2 regions of the Paenibacillus sp. UMB7766-LJ446 genome follow, and region 1 is predicted to be linked to the other one. Evidence: predicted binding sites of a transcription regulator. Region 1 holds the regulator's gene; the other holds the start of a gene.
The links. The regulator Rex, encoded in region 1, represses fermentation and respiration genes when NADH is low (regulators of the CRP and FNR family bind a similar motif). The targets are predictions, from matches to a motif close to TTGTGAAATATTTCACAA.

Region 1 (8,018 bases):
TAACGTCCTGGGCTGTATTGAGGCTAAACTCGCGAATCCTGAAGGTGCATGTTCACTATTTGCGCAGGCGCTTCAGTATGACCCGACGTTGACCGAACCGCTGTATAACATGGAAGCCTGTCGATTAAACAGCGGAAAATTGCAATATGCAAATCAGCTGACAGCCTTAAATTAAGGGCCATTCGGCGGCATAAAGACGGTGTTCCCTCCTCTGGCATAGCGGAGGGGACACCGCCTTTTTTGTCAGTTAATTTTCAAATGCCCTTTTTTTTGCTATGCTGTAACATAGACTGGAATGGAAGGGACCGTACATTGCAATGAAATTTGCCGTATTGGATTTCGAAACAACCGGCACGCAGTCCGACGGTGAGATTATACAAGCCGGACTTGCCATCATAGATCATGACTACAGCATAACTCAAATATATAGTTCTTATGTGAACCCAGGTGTACCGATTCCTCCGTTTATTACGGGGTTAACCGGTATTACTGATGAAGATGTAGCGGATGCTCCCTCATTGGAAGAGATGATGATGGAGATGGTTCCGCTACTCGACGATGTTGTTCTTGTTGGGCACAACGTTGCTTTTGATTTTCACTTTCTTCAAAATGCACTCGATCGCTGCGGTTACCTGCCGTTCACCGGACGTATTCTGGATACGATTGATTTCCTGAAGATCACGTTCCCGTCACTGGGCTCTTATCAACTCGGATATGTGTCTTCAGAATTCGGATTTCAGCATGACCGCCCTCATCAGGCAGACAGTGATGCTCTTGCGACAGCTTTTGTATTACTGAAGTGTCTCGATGAGCTGCGTGCATTGCCTCTGATCACGATTCAGCGCCTCAGTGATCTGTTTGCGCCAGAAGATAGTGACTTGGGTTGGTTCTTCGACGGAATGCGTACTGAGAAGGAATCAGAGCCGATTCAGGACCTGGATGGTCATACGTATTATCGCCAGCTCGCCCTGAACGTGAGTGACTGGACTGATATAGGTTCACCACGTGATGAGCGGGAGGGTAACCCGCTGGAAAACGTAAGTTTCGAGCAGTTTATGGATCAGGTTAGAGATAACCTGAAGGAGACGCTGGACCATTATGAGGAGCGTGAGGCGCAAACTCAGATGTTCAGCAGTGTACGACAAGCTTTGGATGAAGAGAAGCATCTATTGATTGAAGCTGGAACGGGTACTGGCAAATCGCTTGGTTATTTGTTGCCTGCCATCTATGAAAGTGTGAAACAGGAACAGAAAGTCATGGTCAGCACACATACCATCAACCTGCAGGAGCAATTGAGAGAGCGGGATATTCCTATGCTGACCCAAGTGGTTCCGTTCCCGTTCAAGGCAGCGGTGTTCAAAGGTCGTGGGCACTATCTGTGTCTGCGTAAGTTTGAGCATAAAATCAATAAACGTGAATTCGCTACACCGAAAGAGGATTATTTTACAGCAGCTCAGATGATTGTCTGGCTTACCCAGACGGAGACTGGAGACGACGAGGAGCTTAATCTAAGCGGGCGCGGTGGAGACTTCTGGGAGACGGTACAGAGTGAGTCTGAATCCTGTCTTGGACGCTCCTGTCCTTGGTTCCGTAAATGTTTCTATCATCGGGCCAAACATGAAGCCGGGCTGTCCGATATCGTCATAACGAATCATTCGAAATTGTTTACGGATGTCAAAGCAGCACATCAGCTGCTGCCAGCCTACGAAAGTCTTGTCATTGATGAAGCACATCATCTGGAGGATGTAGCAGGTAAGCATCTTGGTCTTCACATGAAATATTTTACGTTGGTTCATATATTGACCCGACTGTTTAAAGATAGCCGTAATGGCCAACTTCCGATGCTTCGTTCTCAACTGTCGGGTCATGAAAATTCGGTACAGTGGGGCTCCATGATTGATCAGATGTTCCCGCTTGCCGTTGAAGTTAAGGAGATATGGGATCGACTAAGCGATACACTGTTCGGCCTGCTGCCTGAACGTAGCGATGCTTCTCCAGGCGAGACTGGACAATTTTCACTTAGACTGAAGCCATCGCAAAAACCGGCCAAATGGCAGGAATTACAGGATGTAGAAAACCAAATCTATGTAACCCTAGGCGATTTGATTCGTAAAGGCGACAAGCTGCTGCTTGAAGTGAAAGAAGATCAGGATGATTATCAGTCCGATAGTCTGATTATGGATATCTCAGGACTGCTCAAGGACTTGGCAACGATCAAGGATAATCTGCGTTTCTTCATGCGCATGGATGATGCCAATACCGTGTACTGGATGGAGGCTAGCGGCCAGTTCCGCAGTAAATCACTGCAGCTCTATGCCGTTCCTGTCGATGTCAGTGCGCAATTGAAGGATATGTTCTTTGATAAAAAGAAAAGCGTTGTGCTTACATCGGCTACGCTCTCGGTTGACAAGTCATTTCAATTCATGATCGAACAGCTGGGCTTGCAGGAAGCTGCCGAGAATAACCGCTTGTTGACATCCATGCTGCCGTCACCATTCAACTATCGCGAACAGGCCCTGCTCGTCATTCCGCGTGATTTCCCAAGTGTGAAGGGCAGTGTAGGTGATGCCCACTTTGTGGATATGCTCGTGCATTCGCTCGCGGAAACGGCTATCGCGACTCGTGGACGCATGATGGTGTTGTTCACCTCCTACCGCATGCTGCGCCAGGTCTATGACCCGCTTAAGGAGGCCTTGTCAGGTAATGATATCTCTTTGCTCGGGCAAGGGGTGGACAGCGGCAGCCGTTCCAAGCTTACACGCCGCTTCCAGGATGCGAAAGCAACTGTACTTCTTGGCACAAGCAGCTTCTGGGAAGGAGTGGACATTCCTGGAGAGGCTCTGACCTGTCTTGCGATTGTCAGACTGCCGTTCCAGCCACCCAATCATCCATTAGTTGAAGCGAAGAGTGAGCTTTTGCAGCAACAGAAGAAAAATCCGTTTATGAAGCTGTCCGTGCCGCAAGCCGTTATCCGCTTCAAACAGGGATTCGGCAGACTGGTTCGTACGGGTAAAGACAGAGGTATTGTGATTGTATACGATACACGTGTCATTGAAGCATATTATGGCAAGTACTTTTTATATTCATTACCAGGTCCCAAAATGGAACACATGCTTACAGAGCAGATGGTTCCTCGTATTTCGGAATGGCTTGAGAGACCAACCGATGAACAGCAATAACAGCTATGCTCTGTAGCTTATATGATTGCATGAAGCCACTAATTGGCGGTAAAATTGAGCAATATCATTCATTCGTTTCATGAATAGTGAGTAAGCGATTAAAGAAGTAATTCAAGCAATTATCCATTATATAACAAAGAGCATCCTGTTTAATTCAGTCATCTTTTTGCATCGTTTTAGACAGGGTGCTCATCTTTTCATCTATCTATCGTGGCCTTGGTAAGGGGGAGCAATGAATGAAATCAGATAAAATTTCGGAAGCCGTGGTGCGAAGATTGCCTGTTTACTTGCGTTATTTGAATGAACTGCATCAGCGCGAAGTCAATACGGTTTCTTCACAAGAACTTGGATTGAGACTGGATTTGAATCCGGCTCAGATTCGTAAAGACCTGGCTTACTTCGGTGACTTTGGTCGTAAAGGGATCGGATATGACGTTTCATATCTCATCGAGAAGATCCGCCATATTCTGAAAATAGACCAGCAGATCAATGTAGCTCTTGTCGGAGCAGGTAATTTGGGACACGCCTTGTCCAATTACAATGCCTACCTCAAAGACAACATGAAGATTGTCGCTGTATTTGATGCCTACGGTCCGAAGATTGGAAGTCAAATTAACAGTCTGACGGTGCAACCGATGAATGAATTAACGGATTCGGTCAAAAAAGATAACATTCGTATAGGGATTATCACGGTTCCGGATACGGAAGCCCAAAATGTTGCCGATCAGTTGATTGAGTCAGGAATTGAAGCGATTCTGAATTTTGCGCCAACGATCCTGAAGACCCCGCCGCATATTCGCATTCATCATGCCGATTTTACGACGGATCTGCTTAGCCTTGCTTATTATTTGGAGAACGGAAAGGACGACGAGGAAGATGACGACAAATAGATGGGTAATTCACAACGGCAAATTTGCCGTGAGTGAGGGCACGAATTGGAAAGTGGTTCAAGGTTACATGGTTGTCGAGAATGACAAGATTGTGCATATTGGTGAGACTTTGCCGGAAGGAGACGAAAGTCTGACAAAGGTGGATGGAAAAGGACTGCTCTTCTTGCCGGGTCTGATCAATACGCATGGTCACGCGGCCATGTCGCTTCTGAGAGGTCATGGAGATGATTTGGCATTACAAGTATGGTTGCAGGAGAAAATGTGGCCAATGGAAGCCAAAATGACGTCTGAAGACGTATATTGGGGCACATCACTTTCCGTACTTGAAATGTTGAAAGGTGGAACAACAGCGTTTCTGGATATGTATGATCATATGGATCAGGTTGCAAAAGTGGTGGAACAATCCGGCGTTCGGGCTGCTCTGGCACGAGGGGTAATCGGACTTTGCTCAGCGGAAGAACAACAGCGCAAGCTGGAAGAATCCGCAGCATTTGCTCGTCAATGGAATGGACAAGCAGACGGAAGAATTACAACCGTAATTTCTCCACACGCACCTTACACTTGCCCTCCGGATTACATAGAGAAGTTGGTACAGGTTGCTCATGACCTGAATCTGCCTTTGCATACGCATATGTCTGAAACGCTTCGTGAAGTGGAACAGAACGTGGCTGATTACGGTCAACGTCCGGTTGCACATCTGGAGAAGCTAGGATTTTTCTCCCGTCCATCTCTGGTTGCACATGCGGTACATCTGAATGATGAAGAGATCGAAATTCTTGCATCACATGATGTAGCAGTTTCCCACAATCCAGGCAGTAACCTTAAATTGGCTTCGGGTGTTGCACGAGTACCTGATCTGCTGAAAGCAGGGGTGACCGTGTCCCTCGGAACAGATGGACCAGCAAGTAACAATAACCTCGATATGTTTGAAGAGATGAGACTTGCTGCTTTGATTCACAAAGGTGTGTCCGGTGATCCTACCGCAGTGCCAGCAGGGGAAGCACTTCTGCTTGGAACTTCGTATGGTGCCAAATCCATATTCCTGAACAATACAGGAGCACTGCAAACAGGCATGAAGGCTGACTTCATCGCCTTGAATATTGAACAAGCCCATTTCTATCCGCATACGGATCTGATTTCCCATACCATATACTCCGCATCAGCCAAAGATGTAGAGCATGTGTGGGTGGATGGTAAACAAGTGGTTAAACATGGCGAATGTCTTACGATGGATGAAGAGCGTATTTTGCGTGAGTCTCAACTGGCATTTGACGGTCTGCTTGCCCGTTAATTCCAAGGACAGCATCGTCATAGGGAAAGGAAGTTCGGCTTTTGAAGAAAAAAAAGAAGTGGATATGGATTTCGCTGCTGCTCCTGGTTCTGATTCTGTTTGGACTTCAGCGTTATTATGTCTATGTTACCCAGGATCAGCGCAAGGAAGAGGCGTTGGCCATACAGGCGGCCCAGGAACAGGTTGGGATTACGTCACACGAAGACCTGCGTAAGTATGTATGGGGTCAAAAAGACGGCGGAGACAACATATACTGGACCCTGATCGGTAAAAATAAGGATAACCAGGATGTATTGGTGTGGATCAAGTTTGATGAAAATAACAAGCCTGTGACAGGGACCAATGCGGTGCACAGTGAACTGCTGAAGAACGGCATGTCTGAAGCACAGATTCGAAATCGGTTCAGCTCTGAAGTTCCAGGCGGGGAGATCAAACGAATCATGCCAGGTGTTGTGAATGGAATCTATGTATGGCAAGTGTATTATAACGATGCTACTCACAATTATTACCGCTTTTACCGCTTTAGTAACGGGGAACAGGTTGACCTGGTCTATACGATTCCGAATAGCTAGAATCAGCAGACGTACTATTTTCTAAAAAGAATACAGTAAAGAACCGGCAGACGGAAACCCGACTGGACCGGTTCTTTGACGTGTTTTCTTGATCATTTTGGATTTGAATAGTTAAAATTAATAATTTATTCATATTTTCGCCTTAGATATTGTATATACGATGTGATATACTCAAATATGTATTCAAGGATACATCATACACAAATAAATCCTGTTAGACACATCACAGGACTTTACGTACACATATTCATATTCTTGCCTACAAGCTATAGAATGGGCCAAATTATAGGAGGGGTAACTCACTTGAAGATAAAAGTATTGCCTATTGCTCTGACTGCCGTCATTTCAGCCGTTGTGTTGTTTGGAGGTTGGTTTGTGTATCGTCATGTGGCTGTGCAAAGCCCAATTGAAAAGATGGTTACCCAGTACGATGGAGTCAATGATGTACAATTAACTATTAACCACAATGATGTACAGTTGAAACTCGATCTGCAGCCGGATGTTGATTTGGGCAGGTTGGTACAATATATTCACAAAGAAGGACAAACCCTGATTGGCACTCGTTCGTTGAAGCTGGATGTCGTGGATCATTCCAACGAAGCGCTGGAAAGCTGGTGGGGTAGCGCCATGTTTACCGTAGCTCAGGCTATGGAGAGCAAACAATACACCGAGATTACACCGACCTTGTCTAAAATGGCTACGAATGGGATCAAGGTAAACACAGCCATGGATGACAATAATGTATATGTCAGCCTCAGAGATGGAGATGCCAGCAAGTTTATTATTCTGCCGCGTGTGCCCGGTCAGATAGGAGTGTGGCCAAATGCCTAAATGGACGAAAGAAATTGCCATTGGATTTGTACCCGTATTAATTATCTTTCTCGCTTTTATCGGTGTAAACATGATTCCCATTCTGATCGCTGCAATGATTGTGGGAGCTTTGCTGCTCATGATGCAAATGCGTGGTGGAATTACGGTGGGTGCGGGTCAGGAACGCAAACGCAAGAAAAAAGGACCGTCCAAGCTGACTTTTGAAGAAATTGGCGGTCAGGAAAGTGCGAAGCAGGAGCTGCGGGAAGCGCTTGATTTTCTCATTCGACATGAGGAAATTCAGAAGTTTGGTATTCGTCCTTTGAAAGGGATCCTGCTCACAGGTCCTCCTGGAACAGGCAAAACCTTAATGGCCAAAGCTGCTGCTCATTATACCGACTCTGTTTTTGTAGCTGCTTCAGGCAGTGAGTTTGTTGAAATGTATGTCGGTGTGGGTGCCGGCAGAATACGGGATTTGTTCCGTGATGCGAGAACTCGTGCTGCAAAAGAAAATAAAGAAAATGCCATTATATTTATCGATGAAATTGATGTGATCGGTGGAAAACGGGAAGGTGGACAACAGCGTGAATATGATCAGACGCTGAATCAGCTGTTGACGGAAATGGATGGCATCTACTCTTCCGAAACACCGCGAATACTCGTGATCGCCGCTACAAACCGAAAAGAAATGCTGGATAGCGCGCTGACGCGTCCAGGACGTTTTGACCGTCATATTCAGGTGGACTTGCCGGATAAAAAAGGCAGAAAACACATATTGGAGCTGCATGCAGTCAATAAGCCTCTTTTGGAAGGGGTAAATCTTGAGAAGACAGCCGAAGAATCCTATGGCTTCTCTGGAGCACAGCTGGAAAGTGTGATGAACGAAGCTGCAATTTATGCGATGAGAGACGGTCTGCTCAACATTGAACAGCGTCATCTGTCGCTTGCGATTGATAAAGTAATGATGGGTGAGAAGACGGACCGCGAATCCAGCGTGGAAGAGAAAAAAAGAGTGGCTATTCATGAATTGGGACATGCCATTATGGCTGAACTGGTTCGTCCTGGCAGTGTGAGTCAGGTTGCACTCAGTCCGCGTGGACAGGCCCTGGGATATGTACGTCATAACCCGCAGCAAGAACAATTTCTGTACACAAAGCGTTTCCTGGAAGAGCAGATCATGATTGCCCTCGGTGGTGCGGCAGCAGAGGAAATGTATTACGGTGGACGCAGTACAGGATCACGTAATGACTTTGAACAAGCAACGAATGTGGTACAG
Region 2 (8,018 bases), on a different contig from region 1:
AAGACGCTGGAGAGTAACTCCGGGTGTGGTGTGGTTGCCGCCCTGTGCACCGCTGCCGCGTAATGCATCCTGAATGCCATCGTTCATGACGATGGACAGATGCAGATTGTTTATTGTTTTGAACAACAGATCGGCCACCTCACCTGACATTCGCAGCTGCTCCCGATTTGTCTGCGTGCTGATCTCCACTAGGGTATGCCGGGCAACATTGTAGGAAATCAAGCCGAGCAGGAACAGGGAGGGCAGGGAGAGCAGGATCATGGCGAGCAGAAAACGGGTGCGGACACGCTGGATGCGTGGCACGAATAACGTATGCGTTAGCCATTGCTTCATCATTTTTCACTCTCCTGTGGAGATCTATCTTCTTCGCAACTGCTTCTGTATTGACCAGGTGTCATGCCCGTTGCTTTCTTGAATGTTTCGGTGAAATGTCTGTAATTCGGATATCCGACCCTTGCACCTGTTTCATGTACGCGCAACCCCTTGGACAGCATGGACTTGGCGCGATCAATCCGCTGATGAGTCAAATACTTAATATAAGAAGTGCCTGTTTGTTCTTTGAAGAGAAGGCTGAAATACGTCGGATTTAATTCGGCATATTGCGCAACCTCCTGCAAAGAGAGATCACAGGCGTAATGGTCATTGATATAAGATAACGCTTTCAAAATAGCAGGATGCCTGGATGAGATATGTGATTCAGAGGGGGTGGTCTGGACAGCGAGGTCCAACTGCTTGCGAAGCCAATCAAACATAGCTTCCCGTGTATGGAAGTCCTGAATTTGTTCATGCGCAGGCGAGCGGCACATCAGCTCGTTGCCGTGCTCACGGGCCGTATCCAGTGCCACATAGATGAGCCGGAGCCATTCTTTTTCCAGCGGTTCAGGTCCAAGCTTCGAAGTTTCGGTCCACGCCTCGAACTCATCCAGTGCCAGCAGCGTTCCCCGCCGATCACGGGTACGAAGACACAATTCCAGGTTGTCCATGTGTTGCGTCAAAGCATGCTTAACGGACTCTTCCATCTGAACTATATCCGAATATTCAACCCATGGCTGCCCGGTAAAACGTGCATGTCGCAGCGACTTGCGGGCCTCCTGGTAACTCTGCTGTGCTTGATTTAGCAGATACGTATGGCCTGCCCCAATTACGAGAGGTTTGCAATCAGACAAAGGTGACAGCTTGGCATACATTTCATTCATCTTCACAGACGCATAACCGTGGGCCGCAGGAAATACAGGGAACACAGCCAGAACGTACTCGTCTCCATTCGCGGCACGGATGCACCGATAACCGGGATAATCAGGCGCAGGGGTGGAGACAGGTGAACTCAGGGCGAATACGCGAATTTCGGTAATTTGATCGGCCTCTGGACCGAACAGCTCCTTCCATTTTGGGATAGCCCTGCTTCCGATAATCATCAGGTCCATCGTTGCCTTCTCCAGCAGCTCTTGTCTTCCAGTTGACCATTGACTCTGAAGTGTAATGAGTTTCCGATGACGCTGGAGTCGGTCCACTGTTTTCATCAGCGCCTGTTCGACATGTTCAATCGTGATGGGCTTCTCCAAATAATCAATTACGCCCAGCCCAATCGCCCTTCTGACATATTCGAATTCATTGAAGCCGCTGAATACAATACAGGCGATATCGGGATGAATTGTGGCCAGCCTCTCGATCAGTTCAAGTCCGTTCAATCCGGGCATGCGAATATCGGTAAGAATAATGTCAGGCCGAAGCTCCTCGACAATACGAAGTGCCGATAGTCCATCTCCTGCGGTTCCGATCAGCTCGATTCCGTATCTTGTCCAGTCAATCATTCCTTGCATACCCTGAATAACAATGGATTCATCATCACACACAACGGCCTTCAGCATGGTGTAATCCTTCCTTTCGGGAGATGATTCATGGAATTGTACAATATGGTACCGTTTCCTGTGGTATATAGTATAACAGCGTTTGGCGGCGTTGGAAGCTGCTTCGATATCCTTTTTTGTTCAAGTTTAGGAGTGGGCAAGGAGGCATAATCACCGGAATATTCGGGAATACTTTGCTTCATACGATTAATGATAAGGTTAGGCAAATAAGAAGGACAAATAAAACAAAATTTAAATGTAGTTGAGAAAAGACTTGCAATGTGAAAATTATCACATTATAATGAATGCATGAAGTGAAATAAATCACAAAGAACACCGGTTTATAGTGAATGTTTTCACAATCATTTTCCAAGTTAAATTAGTGAATAAATTCACAACATTAGAGGTAGTCAAAGCAGGCAAGACAATCAGCGAAGTTAAGGAAAATTTTGTAATCCAGCTTCAGTAATTCAGCAACGTAAAGATAGATGCAAGCAAGCTTTTATATTTATACTCCAAGGGGGAACCTTATTATGAAAATCGCAGTTATCGGATGTACACATGCAGGAACCGCAGCCATCGTTAACACCGCCAAATTGTACCCGGATGCTACCATTACCGTGTATGAGCGCAATGACAATATCTCCTTTTTATCATGTGGTATTGCCCTGTATGTGGGTGGTGTGGTGAAAGATCCGGACGGACTGTTCTATTCTTCGCCTAACCAACTGGCCGAACTCGGTGTCGTTACCAAAATGCTTCATGAAGTGACGTCAGTAGATGCTGCAGGTCATAAACTTCAGGCTAAAAACCTGACAACCGGGGAAGAATTCGAAGATACGTTCGACAAGCTGATCGTAACCACAGGTTCATGGCCTGTTGTACCAAAGCTGGAAGGCATCGATATGGATAACATTTTACTTTGCAAAAACTACAACCATTCCAATACCATCATTGAAAAAGCGAAGGATGCCAAACGCATTACTGTGGTTGGAGCTGGATACATCGGCATCGAGCTGGTGGAGGCTTTTCAAATGAACGGTAAGGAAGTTATGCTGATCGATAGCGTGGACCGGATTCTGAACAAATATCTGGACCCCGAGTTTACGGATGCCATTGAAGAAACGTTGACTGGACGCGGTATCAAACTGGCTTTGGGCCAAACAGTACAGAAATTCACCGGAGAGAATGGCAAAGTGAACAAGGTCATTACATCCAAGGGAGAATTTGAAACAGACCTCGTTATTCTGTGCATTGGTTTCCGTCCAAATACCGAACTGCTCAAAGGCCAAGTGGATATGCTGCCGAACGGCGCAATCATCGTGGATAAATATATGCAAACCAGCCAGAAAGACGTCTTTGCTGCTGGAGACAGCTGTGCAATTCATTACAACCCAACGGGCAAAGCAGCTTACATCCCACTGGCAACCAACGCGGTGCGGATGGGTACACTTGTAGCCCGAAACCTGGTTCGTCCAACGACACCGTACATGGGTACACAAGGCACATCAGGTATCAAAATATATGAGCAAAATATTGCAGGCACAGGTATGACGGAAACGTCTGCTGCTGACGAAGGTCTGGTCGTTGAAGCGGTAACGCTTGAAGATGCTTACCGTCCGGAGTTCATGCCAACGGCAGAGAAGCTGCTGCTCAAAGTGATCTATGAACAGGCTACCCGCCGCATTGTTGGTGCACAGATTATGTCACAGGCTGATCTGACACAGTCGATCAATACGATCTCGGTCTGCATTCAGAACAACATGACGGTAGATGAGTTGGCCTTCATCGACTTCTTCTTCCAGCCGCATTACAACAAACCGTGGAACTTCCTGAACTCGGCTGGTCTTCAGGCGTTGCCTCCAGTAGATGTAAAAACACCAGCAATGGTATAACGGATACTGCTGAGATATAGGAGAGCTGCCGCATCCTGCGGCAGTTCTTTTCTTTTTGTTTTTTCTGAGATCGACCGAACAAGATAGAACGGAAGCATTAAAAAATGTAGTTTTCAGACTTTGTGATAAAAGTAACAAACCTCTCGAAACCTTCGCGATACAATGAACATATCAACAATACAAATTGATTTATGATGTTCATGAACTGTGAAGGAGAGGATCGTTATGGCAGCAAAAACACCTCTTGAGGTTGCACAATATACGGCGCATACGGGGATGAAGAAAGCTCAAAATCCGGTGTCCTCTGTATTGATACTCAGTTTTTTGGCAGGCGCTTTTATTGCGCTCGGATTTATGCTGGATATTCGGGTCATTGCCTCTGCTCCGGCCGAGTGGGGCAGCTTGGTTAATTTGATCGGTGCAGCTGTGTTCCCGGTAGGTTTGATATTAGTGCTGATTGGCGGCGGGGAACTGCTAACAGGTAATATGATGGCCGTTCCACTCGCGACGATTGCGCGCAAACTGTCCGCAGGCAGCATGTTGAAGAATCTCACCCTAGTAACGATAGGTAATTTCCTTGGGGCGATCTTTGTGGCCTATGCGTTTGGGCATGTGCTTGGTCTTACGGCAGAAGGTGCCTACTTGACCAAAGTAGTCGATATGGCTGGACACAAGCTGGACGACAGCTTCCTTCAGGCTTTTATATCCGGGATCGGGTGTAACTGGCTGGTAGCTCTTGCGGTGTGGTTGTCCTATGCATCGGATACGATGAGCGGAAAAGTACTGGGCATTTGGTTCCCAACGATGGCTTTTGTGGCTATTGGATTCCAGCACGTTGTCGCCAACATGTTCCTGATTCCTGCGGCGATCTTCGAAGGGCATTATTCGTGGGGGCAATACGTCATGAATTTCATTCCGGTATGGCTTGGTAATCTGGCGGGAGGGGCGCTGTTTGTGGCGGTTGCTTACTGGATGGTGTATCTACGCAAACATGAGCCGGAAGTGCAGCCTGAGGTGGAAATGGCGGTGGCCCAGCCTGTAGAGACGGAAGCCAGAACGATGTGGAGCAAGCAGGCGTAGCGACATTTTTCCGAGTAACCGAGTTAGTGTTGTAACCGTGGTACAAGTGCGAAAACGAGTGAAAAGGCGAATGCAAAGTAAACAGGAGAGGCGATTCTGATCTCGTTCAAGTCATGGCTGTCGGCTGTGATGAGCGGGAAAGGAGTCGTTTTTTTATGTAGAAATATCTGCACAAAATAAATTCGCCATGACAAGGTTCGGGGGAACGAAACCTGTTCATGGCGAATTTCGGGAGTGGTCCATGATATGGCATGAGGAGGAAGTGGGGAAACACTAGCCTAATGCCTTATTTTTAATTTACCCCTGAATTTCGAGATTGAATCAAGGGGAAATAAGATTTTTTTAAAATAATTTCGAGCAGCTGTGGCGGTGAAAAAAGACTGTTCTCTTTACGCGATTACCATGAAGAAGATATGATATGAAGATAGCTTTGAAGGGGGAGGGACTTGTATATGATCGATCAGGAGAATGGCGTATTCCCGGCGGTTTGCCCGCTCGATTGTCCGGATACTTGCGGCCTGCTGCTTCATAAGGAGAACGGCAAAATCGTGAAGGTAGCAGGCAATCCGGACCATCCGATTACCAAAGGCGCCATCTGTAACAAGGTCCGAAATATGGCGGAGCGGGTGTATCACCCGGAGCGGCTGCAATATCCGATGCGACGCATCGGAGCCAAGGGGGAAGGCCAGTTCGAGCGAATCAGCTGGGATGAGGCCATCCGCGAGATTACGGCGAAATTCAGTTCACTGTCAGATACCTACGGACCGGAGAGCATCCTGCCATACAGCTTCTATGGAAACATGGGCATTCTGGGTGTGGATGGCATGGATCGTCGATTTTTCAATGCGTTAGGCGCGAGCAAACTGGAACAGACGATATGTAACGCGGCCGGAAATACTGGGTGGAAATATACGATGGGTGCGAACCGGGGAACACTTCCCGAAGATACGGAGCATGCAGATGTCATTCTGGTGTGGGGAGGCAACATCGTCAGCACCAATATGCATCAGGTCGTTCTGGCCGAGAAAGCCCGCAAGAAGGGAGCCCAAATCGTCGTCATCGACGTTCATCGCAATCGGACCGCCCAATGGGGCGACTGGTTCATTCCACTCTACCCGGGTACAGACAGTGCACTGGCACTCGGATTAATGCATGTTCTGTTCGAGCAGGGACTGACAGATGAGGACTTTATGCAAAAGTATACCGTCGGCCATGAGGCACTGCGTGATCATGTCCGCAGCTACACCCCTGAGCGTGTTGCACGTATTACAGGCGTACCGGAAGCGGATATCGTGAAGCTGGCTGAGCTGTATGGCAACGCACAGGCCGCCCATATTCATATCGGCAATGGCCTGCAGCATCACGATAACGGCGGCATGAACGTGCGCAGCGTAGCCTGTCTGCCTGCGATTACAGGTCAGTGGCTGAAGCGCGGCGGTGGCGCGATTCGTACCAATAGCTACGCGAGCACCAATAGCGATGCGTTGGAGCGTCCAGAGCTGCGCCAGAACCCGGAGCCGCGCGTGGTGAACATGAACCGGATTGGCGAAGCACTGCTGGAAGCGGAGCAGCCGATTCGGGCGTTGATGGTTTATTGCAGCAATCCTTTGGTGGTGGCACCGGATACCGAGCGGGTGGAGCGAGGTTTTGCACGGGAGGATCTGTTCACGGTTGTCCATGATCTGTTCCTGACGGATACGGCGAAGTACGCGGATATTGTACTGCCTGCGACGTCTTCATTTGAAACGACAGATCTATATACGTCCTACTGGCATCAGTATGTCCATTTGCAAGAGCCGGTCATTGCGCCTTTGGGTGAGAGCAAGAGCAATATGGAATTGTTCTCTTTGCTCGGACAGGCGATGGGGTATGACCCTGAGATTTTTGGTGAGACACCGGAACAGATGATTGAGGAAGCACTCCAGGGTACGGGCAATCCCTACATGAACGGAGTAACATTAGAAGGGCTGAAGCAGCATCATTTCGTCAAGCTGGATATGTCTCCACATGATTCATATTTAGATCAGCTGCCCACACCTTCAGGGAAAATCGAGCTGTATTCGGAAACAATGGCTCAGCGAGGATTGCCTCCGTTACCTACGTACAGTGCACTGGTGGAAGGGTATGACGGGGAGAACCCGGCTGGACCTGCGGACGTTTATCCGCTGATGTTTCTGTCGCCACCGAATCATAATTTCCTGAACTCCACCTTTGCCAATTCGGCCAAACATCAACGCTTGGAGAAGATGCCACTATTGCAAATGCACCCGGAGGACGCCGCTCGCAGACAGGTGGAGGACGGGGATACGGTGGTCGTATGGAATGACCGCGGCCGAATCGAATTAACCGCCAAGGTGAGTGAATCCATGCTGCCAGGAACGGTGATTAGTCAAGGCTTATGGTGGGATGGCAATGGCAAAAAACAGCGGGCAAACTCGCTCACGCCCAATCGACTGTCTGACATGGGCAACGGAGCTACATTCTTCTCGGCCACTGTCGAAGTGAAGCGTCAATGAATGTGCTTGCAGATCGGATCTTTTCAGGTAAGATGAACAATGGATAGATTGTAAGCAATGAGTAGACCGAAAGTAAAGAGTAGATCGAAAGCAGAATGTAGAGCAAGATTCAAAATTTAGAATTCAAATGGCCTTCGCTCTGGCTAATCATGCCGTCTGGCGAGGGTCTATTTTTTATGGCAATATGCTTTTTGAAGGTACTAAGGAGAATAAACAAGATGATGAGATGGCTGGATACGTATCCAAAAGAAGTGAAAATATTTTTGCTGGCTAGTCTGGTCAATGCGACAGGCAGTGCTTTGATGTGGCCGCTGACCACAATGTATGTATTTGATGAGCTTGGGCGCACGATGGCAAATGCCGGGTTTGTCATTCTGATTCAGTCGCTGGGGGGTATCTTCGGTCAATTGCTCGGAGGTGCACTGTACCACCGGGTGGGGGTCAAGAAGCTGATCATCGGATCACTGGCGTTAAACGCTGTGGGGTTGTTTGCTCTGCCGTGGATCAGCGCGTATTGGGTTATATTTATATGTGCGATGGGCTGGATCGGCCTGTTTAGTTCATTATCGCTGCCAGCGATTCAAGCCTTTATCGGCTTCCGGTTTGCAGAGCGACGCGGGGAATTGTTTAATGTGATCTATGTCGCCAACAATATCGGTGTGGCGATTGGTACGGCGCTC

Region 2: a site for Rex is predicted at 3,863-3,880, ahead of QP794_RS08700 (formate/nitrite transporter family protein). Genes of this name have one in related genera too.

What each region holds. Positions count from the first base shown of each region.
Region 1 covers NZ_JASOYM010000018.1:67,082-75,099, forward strand. Annotated here, with positions in the region: gene QP794_RS30280 (tetratricopeptide repeat protein) at 1-175, shown strand, start outside; gene dinG (ATP-dependent DNA helicase DinG) at 318-3,179, shown strand; gene QP794_RS30290 (redox-sensing transcriptional repressor Rex) at 3,416-4,069, shown strand; gene QP794_RS30295 (amidohydrolase) at 4,056-5,360, shown strand; gene QP794_RS30300 (cell wall elongation regulator TseB-like domain-containing protein) at 5,402-5,932, shown strand; gene QP794_RS30305 (hypothetical protein) at 6,236-6,763, shown strand; gene QP794_RS30310 (AAA family ATPase) at 6,756-8,018, shown strand, end outside.
Region 2 covers NZ_JASOYM010000003.1:119,949-127,966, reverse strand. Annotated here, with positions in the region: gene QP794_RS08715 (cache domain-containing sensor histidine kinase) at 1-336, opposite strand, end outside; gene QP794_RS08710 (response regulator) at 333-1,868, opposite strand; gene QP794_RS08705 (FAD-dependent oxidoreductase) at 2,381-3,742, shown strand; gene QP794_RS08700 (formate/nitrite transporter family protein) at 3,968-4,822, shown strand; gene QP794_RS08695 (molybdopterin-containing oxidoreductase family protein) at 5,275-7,338, shown strand; gene QP794_RS08690 (MFS transporter) at 7,560-8,018, shown strand, end outside.